4 regions of the Brevibacillus sp. HB1.1 genome follow, and region 1 is predicted to be linked to each of the others. Evidence: riboswitches for the same ligand, from Rfam matches in the RefSeq annotation. Region 1 holds a riboswitch; each other region holds the start of a gene.
The links. Region 1 has a riboswitch for cobalamin ahead of nrdI (class Ib ribonucleoside-diphosphate reductase assembly flavoprotein NrdI). Riboswitches for the same ligand answer to the same signal wherever they lie in the genome.
Positions count from the first base shown of each region.

Region 2: another riboswitch for cobalamin. It lies ahead of HPY27_RS04170 (ABC transporter substrate-binding protein); the one in region 1 lies ahead of nrdI (class Ib ribonucleoside-diphosphate reductase assembly flavoprotein NrdI).
Region 3: another riboswitch for cobalamin. It lies ahead of cobO (cob(I)yrinic acid a,c-diamide adenosyltransferase); the one in region 1 lies ahead of nrdI (class Ib ribonucleoside-diphosphate reductase assembly flavoprotein NrdI).
Region 4: another riboswitch for cobalamin. It lies ahead of HPY27_RS26155 (energy-coupling factor ABC transporter permease); the one in region 1 lies ahead of nrdI (class Ib ribonucleoside-diphosphate reductase assembly flavoprotein NrdI).

Region 1 is NZ_JABMIV010000001.1:66,056-68,251, reverse strand. Features, by position in the region: gene HPY27_RS00305 (alpha/beta hydrolase) at 1-616, opposite strand, end outside; cobalamin riboswitch at 787-986, shown strand; gene nrdI (class Ib ribonucleoside-diphosphate reductase assembly flavoprotein NrdI) at 1,150-1,509, shown strand; gene nrdE (class 1b ribonucleoside-diphosphate reductase subunit alpha) at 1,496-2,196, shown strand, end outside.
Region 2 is NZ_JABMIV010000001.1:842,940-845,135, forward strand. Features, by position in the region: gene HPY27_RS04165 (FecCD family ABC transporter permease) at 1-458, opposite strand, end outside; gene HPY27_RS04170 (ABC transporter substrate-binding protein) at 460-1,443, opposite strand; cobalamin riboswitch at 1,600-1,749, opposite strand; gene HPY27_RS04175 (MBL fold metallo-hydrolase) at 1,898-2,196, opposite strand, start outside.
Region 3 is NZ_JABMIV010000005.1:147,751-149,946, reverse strand. Features, by position in the region: gene cobD (threonine-phosphate decarboxylase CobD) at 1-345, opposite strand, end outside; gene cobO (cob(I)yrinic acid a,c-diamide adenosyltransferase) at 342-890, opposite strand; cobalamin riboswitch at 1,055-1,270, opposite strand; gene HPY27_RS15445 (M15 family metallopeptidase) at 1,454-2,146, shown strand.
Region 4 is NZ_JABMIV010000013.1:123,733-125,928, reverse strand. Features, by position in the region: gene HPY27_RS26160 (energy-coupling factor ABC transporter substrate-binding protein) at 1-144, opposite strand, end outside; gene HPY27_RS26155 (energy-coupling factor ABC transporter permease) at 141-905, opposite strand; cobalamin riboswitch at 1,049-1,242, opposite strand; gene HPY27_RS26150 (quinone-dependent dihydroorotate dehydrogenase) at 1,376-2,196, opposite strand, start outside.

The sequences.
Region 1 (2,196 bases):
CATGGACGTCGAGGTCATCTGTCAGCAGGCTCGGTAATTGACTCTCCTTCGCAAGCAGTACGCTCTCATTCCAATGGATCGAAGGACTGCCAGCTATATAACGCTGAAAAGCGTGTGGTCTCGACAAAAGTACATGCAAGACAAACAAGCCACCTAACGAATGTCCAAAAATCGATTGTTGCGTCCGATCGATGGGGAAGTCGTTTTCGATACTCGGCTTGAGGTCCTCCTCTAAAAAGGTGAGGAACTGCTCTGCTCCCCCCATCTGAGGCCAGTCGGCTCCTTGTGGGTTGCCAGGAAGCTCTGTGACGGGAACTTCATACGTGTAATCAAAGAAACGGGCAGGATGGTACGGACCGTCCGTTGGATACCCAATCCCGACGACGATAGCAGGATACACGCCAGTTCGTTCAGGGCCACGTGATTGTATTCGTATCGCTTCGGTCATGGTTGCAAAAACAGAGTTGCCATCTAGCAAATATATGACGGGAAAGCCTGATTCCGGAGGGGGATCGGCAGGTATACTTACAAAAATGTGATAGTCACGCTCTTGATAAGTCATGATTTTACTGTAAGAACGAGGAATGACGACAGGTTGATAGTCGGTGCTTTTCATGAGGGCTACTCTCCAATCTTTCCAACGCTAACCAACGCACACAAAATCTATTATATGAACGAGAACCAGAGATTGGCAATAGCCGAAAAAGGAGAATAGTTAGTTTTCGAAAAGAGCGCATACTGAGCTTGACTCCTACGATATATTGAGGTAAAGTAAGTTTTACCAACTACATATTGATGCGGTGAGGTGTTTACCAGCCAGATTTGGTAGACTTAATAGGGAAGTCGGTGAGAATCCGACGCGGTCCCGCCACTGTAATGAGAGAGTTCCATTTGCGAAAGAATGCCACTGATCTTGAGGGATTGGGAAGGTGAAAATGGAGCGATGATCCTAAAGCCAGGAGACCTGCCTAACCGCTTGCACTGTTTAACCTACGGGAGATAGGGAAGTGTTCGAGCGCGCAATTCGTATTGGCGAATTGCTAGATGGAAGTCATCACGCGCATTCGGCATGTAAACGTCGGATGCGCTTTTACTTTGGCTAAATAACATACATACAGAGTAAAAATAGCAGGGGATAGGATGAGGGACATGCTAATCGCTTATGATTCAAAAACAGGAAACGTCCGAAGATTCGTCAACAAAATTAATTTGCCACATGTGGAAATTGATCAAGATATGGTGCTAGACGAGCCATTCATTTTGATAACATACACGACGGGATTCGGACAAGTGCCGGAGAAGGTGGCGACGTTCCTGAAGCGAAATCATGTCCATCTGCGGGGAGTATCCGCCAGCGGTAACCGCAACTGGGGAACCAGCTTTGCCAAAAGCGCGGATACGATCGCGAGCCAATATGGCGTTCCGGTGATTTCTAAATTTGAACTGTCCGGTACCGGCCGTGACGTGGAACAATTTACGAGTGGGGTGGCAGCAATTGCGGCATATTGAATTGAACAACGAACTGATGCAGCGTGGCAATGACGGATTTTATCAACTGGAAAAGGATCGGGAAGCGGTTGCGGTCTTCATGGAAGAAGTGCAGTCCAATACGATGACTTTTGGCAGTGTCAAAGAGCGCATGGACTATTTGATCGAGAATGACTTCTATGAAAACGTCTATGAAACATACACTGTTGAGCAGGTCGATGAAGTGTACCGTTTGGCCTATGACGCTGATTTTCAATTTGCTTCGTACATGGCTATCTCCAAATTTTATAAAGATTACGCGTTGAAAACGAACGATAAATCGATGTACTTAGAGCAGTATCCAGACCGGGTGGCCGTTGTGGCACTGTCCCTTGGACAAGGTGACTTTGAGCTCGCTAAGCGTTTGACAGTATCCATGATGGATCAACGCTTGCAACCAGCGACACCAACCTTCCTGAATGCAGGCAAAAGCCGCCGTGGAGAAATGGTCTCCTGCTTCTTGCTCGAAATGGATGATTCACTGAACTCTATCAACTTTATTTTGGGAACTTGTATGCAGCTATCCAAAATTGGCGGCGGTGTGGCCGTGAACTTGTCCAAGCTCCGCGGACGAGGAGAGCCGATCAAAGGCGTCGAGGGCGCAGCAAAAGGTGTCATGCCCGTTCTCAAGCTGTTGGAAGATGCGTTTTCCTACGCAGATCAAATGGG
Region 2 (2,196 bases), 780 kb from region 1:
CCTTGCGTATTCGCGAGTCCGAGTACGATCCATAAACTGAGCAATCCTGTAAGAAAAGCGACGACAGGCGTGCTCCATGCACCCAAAAAGGTGATTTGCAAGCCAAAAAGGATCAAGAAGGCTGCTCCGACAGCAGAACCCGATGCCACGCCCATCGTAAACGGATCTGCAAGCGGATTGCGCAAAACGCCCTGAAAGCCCGCTCCCGCAAGTGACAAGCAGGCGCCAATCAAGACAGCCAATACAACGCGTGGAAAACGAACCTTCATGACAATTTGCTCAGATGACTCCGGCCACGTTACGGTGATCCACTCAGACAAGCCAGGGATTTGATGGAGCAGGATGAGCCATACTTGCGAAATGGGGAGTTGTGCCGCCCCCATCGAGATGCTGATAACTATTGATGCCAGAAGGACGAGACAACTAACTCCTCCCCATATGAACAATCGTTTCTTCATTTTATTTCACCAAGTCAGGGTAAATCGCCTTGGCTACTTCGATTAAGCCTTGTGTAATACGCGGACCAGGGCGAGACAAAATATTTTGGTCCATGCCAAAGATTTGTTTTTCACGAATCGCCTTCATTTTATCCCAGCCATTGCGCTTCGCGATCATATCCTCTAGCTTGATGCCAGTCTTTTCATCGGTAATTCCGCTCGCATACAAAATGACGTCTGGATCGTTTTGCAAAATCTTTTCTTCACTGATCGGATTCCACCCTTCGGTGTCGGAAGCAATGTTTGTTGCTCCAGCCAGGGTGATGAGTTCATCCATGAATTCGCCTTTTCCGACTGTCCAGCCTGGGGAAAATTCCAGGTATACCTTTTTCTTCTCTTCCGGTTTTACATTTTTCACTGCTTCTTGAACGTACGCGATGTCTTTCTTCATTTGCGCGACGACTTTTTCGGCTTGTTCCTGTGTGTTCGTGATAACTCCCATCGCCAAAACATTGTTTAGGATGTCATCCATCTTTGTCGGATGGGTAATATAGACTGGCATTCCGAGAGATTTGAGCTTGTCAGCCACTGGCTTTTCCATCGAAATCCCACCGACGACCATATCCGGCGTTTGAGCGAGAATGGCTTCTTCATTTGGTTTGACGACTCCGCCAATTTTCGGTTTTGCCTTCGCCGCATCTGGATAATCATCATAGTCTGAGACAGCTACGATCCGATCTTCCAAGCCTAATGCGAACAAAATCTCTGTCTCGGCAGGTGATGTAGAGACGATTCGCTCAGGAGCTTTTGCAAAGGTTACTTCTTTTCCTGTTGCATCCTTAACGGTCAATGGATACGTTGTTTGTTTTGCAGGTTGCTCGGCCGTATTCTCTTGCGGTGCGCTTGTTTGTCCCCCTGGTGCTGGCTGGCTGTTATCGTTACCCGCACAACCTGCGAGGCTAGCCGCAACTAGTAGTGGGATCATGAATCGCAATGAACGTTTCATATGTAGAACTTCCTTTCTGCATGTCTGATTGACTGTTCCTTCCAATAAAAAAATCGACCCTTGCTTCCATTCGGAAATCAAAGGGTCGGCACCTCAGGGCAAACAGACAGGATGGTCTGCTTCCTGAAATAGGCCGATCCTTTCCGCGAAGGCAACAGGCACTAAAACAAACAGGCAGGTCTCCTGGCTTACGGCTGAGGAACGAGCCGATTTACAGTGGCGGGACCGCGTCGGATTTTCACCGACTTCCCTTTTCACCCGATCTTTTCGTTAAAAAGACGAGGCACCTATTTGCTGTTACGTTTGAAATTGTCACAGTCCATGACTCATCCTACATCATAGCATTCCTTGGATGAAAAAAGAATGACAAACACATAAGCCAATACTTTCTTGCCTGCTAAAAATGAAAAACGCCTGAACAAAAGGTTCAGGCAAATGTAAAGCTTTTGGCAGGCTATTTCCCTCGTTTGTCCAAATAATCGAGAATGCCCATGGAGCATACTTGTAAATCGAGCTTGAGTACTTCGAATACTTCGTGGTCACTGCTGATTCCTTGTGACTGTAGATGATCCGAAACTCGTTCAAATAACGTAAGAGACAGCTCATCGTATGATTGTCCAGCAACAAGCGCTGTCTTTCCTTCCGCCACAAACACGGGGAGCCACTCGCGTATTTGGCGGTACACGTCATCTACCTGCTCTGACATCCCAAAATGACCAAAGTAAATGCGACTCAGCTTGTGCGCTTCAAAAC
Region 3 (2,196 bases), on a different contig from region 1:
GTATTCCGAAAAGCAAGGATATACCACACCAACCGTTTGCGGCGAAAGACCGAGAATGGCCAGTGCCATCGCCTCCGCTGCACCATTGGCAGGCAGCAACCATTCCTCCGGCACTTGCAGCCGCTTCGCCAGCGCACGCCGAAACACACGATGTCCAGGGTCTGGGTAATGGGCTACAGCAGCCAGCGAATCCAGCAGCATCTCACGAACGCTTGCTGGCATCCCCAGCGGATTAATATTGGCACTGTAATCCAGAAACTGCCCGGGCTCTCGACCAAAGCGCTGCGCTGCGGTCAGCAAGTCTCCGCCATGACCGTACTTCTCTATTACACCTGCGCTTGTCAAAACTCTACCCCCAGCACAGCTGGAATCCCTTCATCGTAGTAATGCTTGATTGGCTTCATCTCTGTCACCAAATCTGCGATGTCCAAAATCTCCTGCTTTGCGGCCCGTCCCGTAATCACGAGGTGAATATGACTTGGCCTATTTTGAATCGCTTCCAACACATCGGACAATGGCAACACATCATCAATCGGGAAGCGGTCAATCGCCAATGCATTATTTAGCTCATCCAAAATGACGACATCGTACGCTCCGGAAGAAAGCTTTTCGCTCGCAAACGCCCAAGCTTCTTTCAATGCCTGACGATGCTCCTCCGGTGTTTTCGTCCATGTGAAGCCGACGCCCATTTGCACAATTTCAATGCCCAATTTATCGAAAATAATCTTTTCTCCGTATGTACGCTCTGGCGACTTGATGAATTGAACCATCAGCACCTTTTTCCCGCGCCCTGTCGCCCGCACAGCCAACCCGACTGCTGCTGTCGTTTTTCCTTTGCCGTCTCCTGTGTAAACGAGGGTCAATCCTCGCTTCTTATCGTTTTTCTCCATCGTGACCACCTCAAAAAGTGACGTATTTTACTCCGCTGTTTCCTCCAAATACTTTCCGAAGCATAAAAAAAGCGCTCTGTTTCCCCCAGTACGTAAGGAAAAACAAAGCGCGGATAGCTGAAAAGCAACAATCCTCACCTCTTCCTTTGACCCGAAGGAAATCAGTGTAAACATAAAAACAGGCAGGTCTCCTGGCTCGAGGATCATCGCTCTTCTTCTCCTTCCCGCTCCCGAATGGGCAGTGGATGGCATGATGCCTTGAAGAACAGCTACTCTCTTACAGTGGCGGGACCGCGTTGGCTTTTCACCAAACTTCCCTTTTAACCTTGCTCCTGCGAATCGGTTTCGCAAAAACAAGGACCTGTTTCTCTTCCATATGTAAATGTCGTTCGTTTCGTTGACAAGCACTTGCTTTAATAATAGCAAAAGCTACCGAGGATTCAAGCAAAAGCTGCTGATTCGTCGCTGGTGACTATTAGCAGAAAATTTAAGATAATGACCGTTTACATGCCTGATGTTTTTCGTTACCCTATTGGCAAAACAATCGAAAGTGGTGTGCAGTCATGCTATTTCCTCCGATTCCAAAAATACCAGACATGGTCCTGCCCAGCCCACTGCCGATCAAGGAATGCGGCGAACCGATGATCCCCCTCTCTTCCCTTTCAGCTCAAATCACAGTCTATCCAGCCTACTACCACAAGGGCTATGCCGGAACACAGCCAGAAGCCTTTTTGCGAGAAGGGGCAGCACACAAGCTCGCCACGGCAGCCGCGCAACTGCCTGTTGGCTACAAGCTCGTCGTGTTGGACGGCTGGCGCTCATTTGAGGTACAGGCATCCTTGTATGATCGTTTCCGTGAAGCCTTGCTATTACAAGGCTGGCAGGAAGGACCCGCCCTCACGGAAGAATTGAGCAAATTCGTCGCTTATCCAACAACAGACCTCTCCAAACCGTCCCCTCACCTATCCGGCGGTGCAGTGGATCTAACTATCGCAGGGCCTGATGGCTGGCTGGAGATGGGGACCGTCTTCGATGATTTCAGTGAACTGGCTTCCACTCGCTATTATGAAGAGCTGGCACAGTCTAAGCAAAAAGACATCGAAATTCGAGACAATCGCCGACTGCTTTATCATTTGATGACGGCTGCCGGATTCGTCAACTATCCGAAAGAATGGTGGCATTTCGAATACGGAACGCGCACTTGGGGACAAAAAACGCAGAAAGAGCCGATTTATGGCGGGGTTTTGTCGATGTAACCACAAATAATCGAGCAAGGCATGAGCCCGGTCGATACCGTACTCATGCC
Region 4 (2,196 bases), on a different contig from region 1:
TTCGTAGTTCGGAGCAATTTCCTTGATCGCTTCCTCCGCCACGCCGTCTGCGCCGCCAAATTCCGAATCCTGCACCAGCAACAGTGGGACAATCGCCAGTACGATTACCCCCAAGAGTAATAGCCAGTTCCATCCTTTTTTCACAGCGATTCCTCCCGTTTGAGCAAACGAAGCTGTGTAAGCTCTTTTGCGTTGTAAGATAACAACCAGTTCCAAACAAGAACGGTCAACAGACCTTCACTGATTGCGAGCGGAACTTGCGTGAATGCAAAAATTCCTGCGAATTTGGCAAACGAGGCCAACACTCCACCAGATTCAGCTGGAAATGCGAGTGCCAGTTGAATCGAAGTCACCACATAGGTAGCGAGGTCAGCCAAGGCAGCCGCCGCAAAAACAGCCAGACGCTGGCTTCCGCGCACTTTCATGATCACCCGATAGATTCCGTATGCCACCAGTGGTCCTACTACTGCCATGGATACAGCATTTGCCCCTAGCGTAGTCAAACCTCCATGTGCCAAAAGCAAGGCTTGAAACAAGAGCACCATGCTCCCTAACACAGACATCGCAAAAGGCCCAAACATAATGGCGCCAAGGCCCGTTCCAGTCGGGTGAGAGCTGCTGCCTGTAACTGAAGGGATTTTCAGTGCAGATAAAACAAAGGCAAACGCTCCTGCAACACCAATAAGGAGCTTCATTTCGGGATGTTCTTTTACAATCTTGTTAATCGAGCGAATCCCAAGAATAAAAAATGGCAAGAAGACAGCCCACCAAAATAAGGCCCAGGATAATGGCAAATACCCTTCCATGATGTGCATCGCATGTCCTGTCTCTGGTTCATTGAGCAGGAAATACAGGACAAAGCCCGCGATCATCAAACAAGTAGATACGAGACGAGATCGATTCATGTTCCTTCCTCCTTCACTGACTTTCGTTCTTTTCCTACAAACAAAAAAATCCCATCCATCAATGGACGAGATGTGCACACAAAACAACAGACTGACATACAGCCTCATTGCCTCGTATTCACCGCTCCTTTCCGCGAAGGTTTTGTGGGTGTGGCTACTAGGTAGGTCTCCTGGCTTCCAGATCCATACGCTCTTTGTCCTTCCCCATACAAAAATGAGTGGTTTCCTTCTCAAAGAGAGCTCCCTGGTTACAGTGGCGGGACCGCTCGGGACTTTCACCCGATTCCCTGTTACCCTTTATGCGTCACATAAAGGCACCTAACGCCGATCATATGAAGTTGACAGACAATTCATGTTTGTCCCACATCATTATAACGGATCACTACATAAATCGGAAGAATATAAGCAAAAACGCATAAGCCGATGCCCCACTACAAACGGAGCCATCGACCTATGCGTACTTGTTCTATCTATTCTTTTGCGTCTACGCCAATTACTTCACTAATATGTTTAAAACCATCGCGCTGCATGAGCTTGAGTAGCTTTTTGTTAATTTGCTTGGCGATACCTGGGCCTTGATAAATCATCCCCGTATACACCTGAACGAGACTGGCTCCTGCTCGGATTTTCGCGTAGGCGTCTTCGCCGTTATAAATGCCCCCGACACCGATGATGGGTACCTTGTCTCCTACTTCTTGATAAATCTCCTTCACCCAAGCAGTGGAACGCTCCGTAAGAGGTCTTCCGCTCAAGCCGCCCGCTTCCTCGGCAAAACGATGTCCGGAAACCGCCTCGCGTGACAGTGTCGTATTGGTAGCGATAATTCCGGCAATGCCTTCTTCAACAGCAGCGTGAACAACATCGCGCATGTGCTCATCCGACATGTCTGGTGCTACTTTCAGCAAAATCGGCTTTTTCTTGATGGAACGTGCTTCCATTTCGGTTGCCTTTTCCCTTACTGCACGCACCAAATGACGCAAGCTCTCTGTCTCCTGCAAGTCACGCAGATTCGGGGTATTCGGAGAGCTGATGTTAATGACGAAATAGTGACCGTATGCATAGAGCATGTCCATACATTTGCTATAGTCGATGGCCGCCTCTTCATTCGGCGTTACTTTGTTTTTCCCAATGTTAATCCCAATTGGAACATCTGAGTATGCGTAATCGACCAAATGCTGGGAAGCCAAATACGCACCGTGATTGTTGAAGCCCATCCGGTTAATGACAGCTTGATGTTCCGGCAATCGGAACAAACGCGGCTTCGGATTGCCTGGCTGCCCCTGCGGTGTCA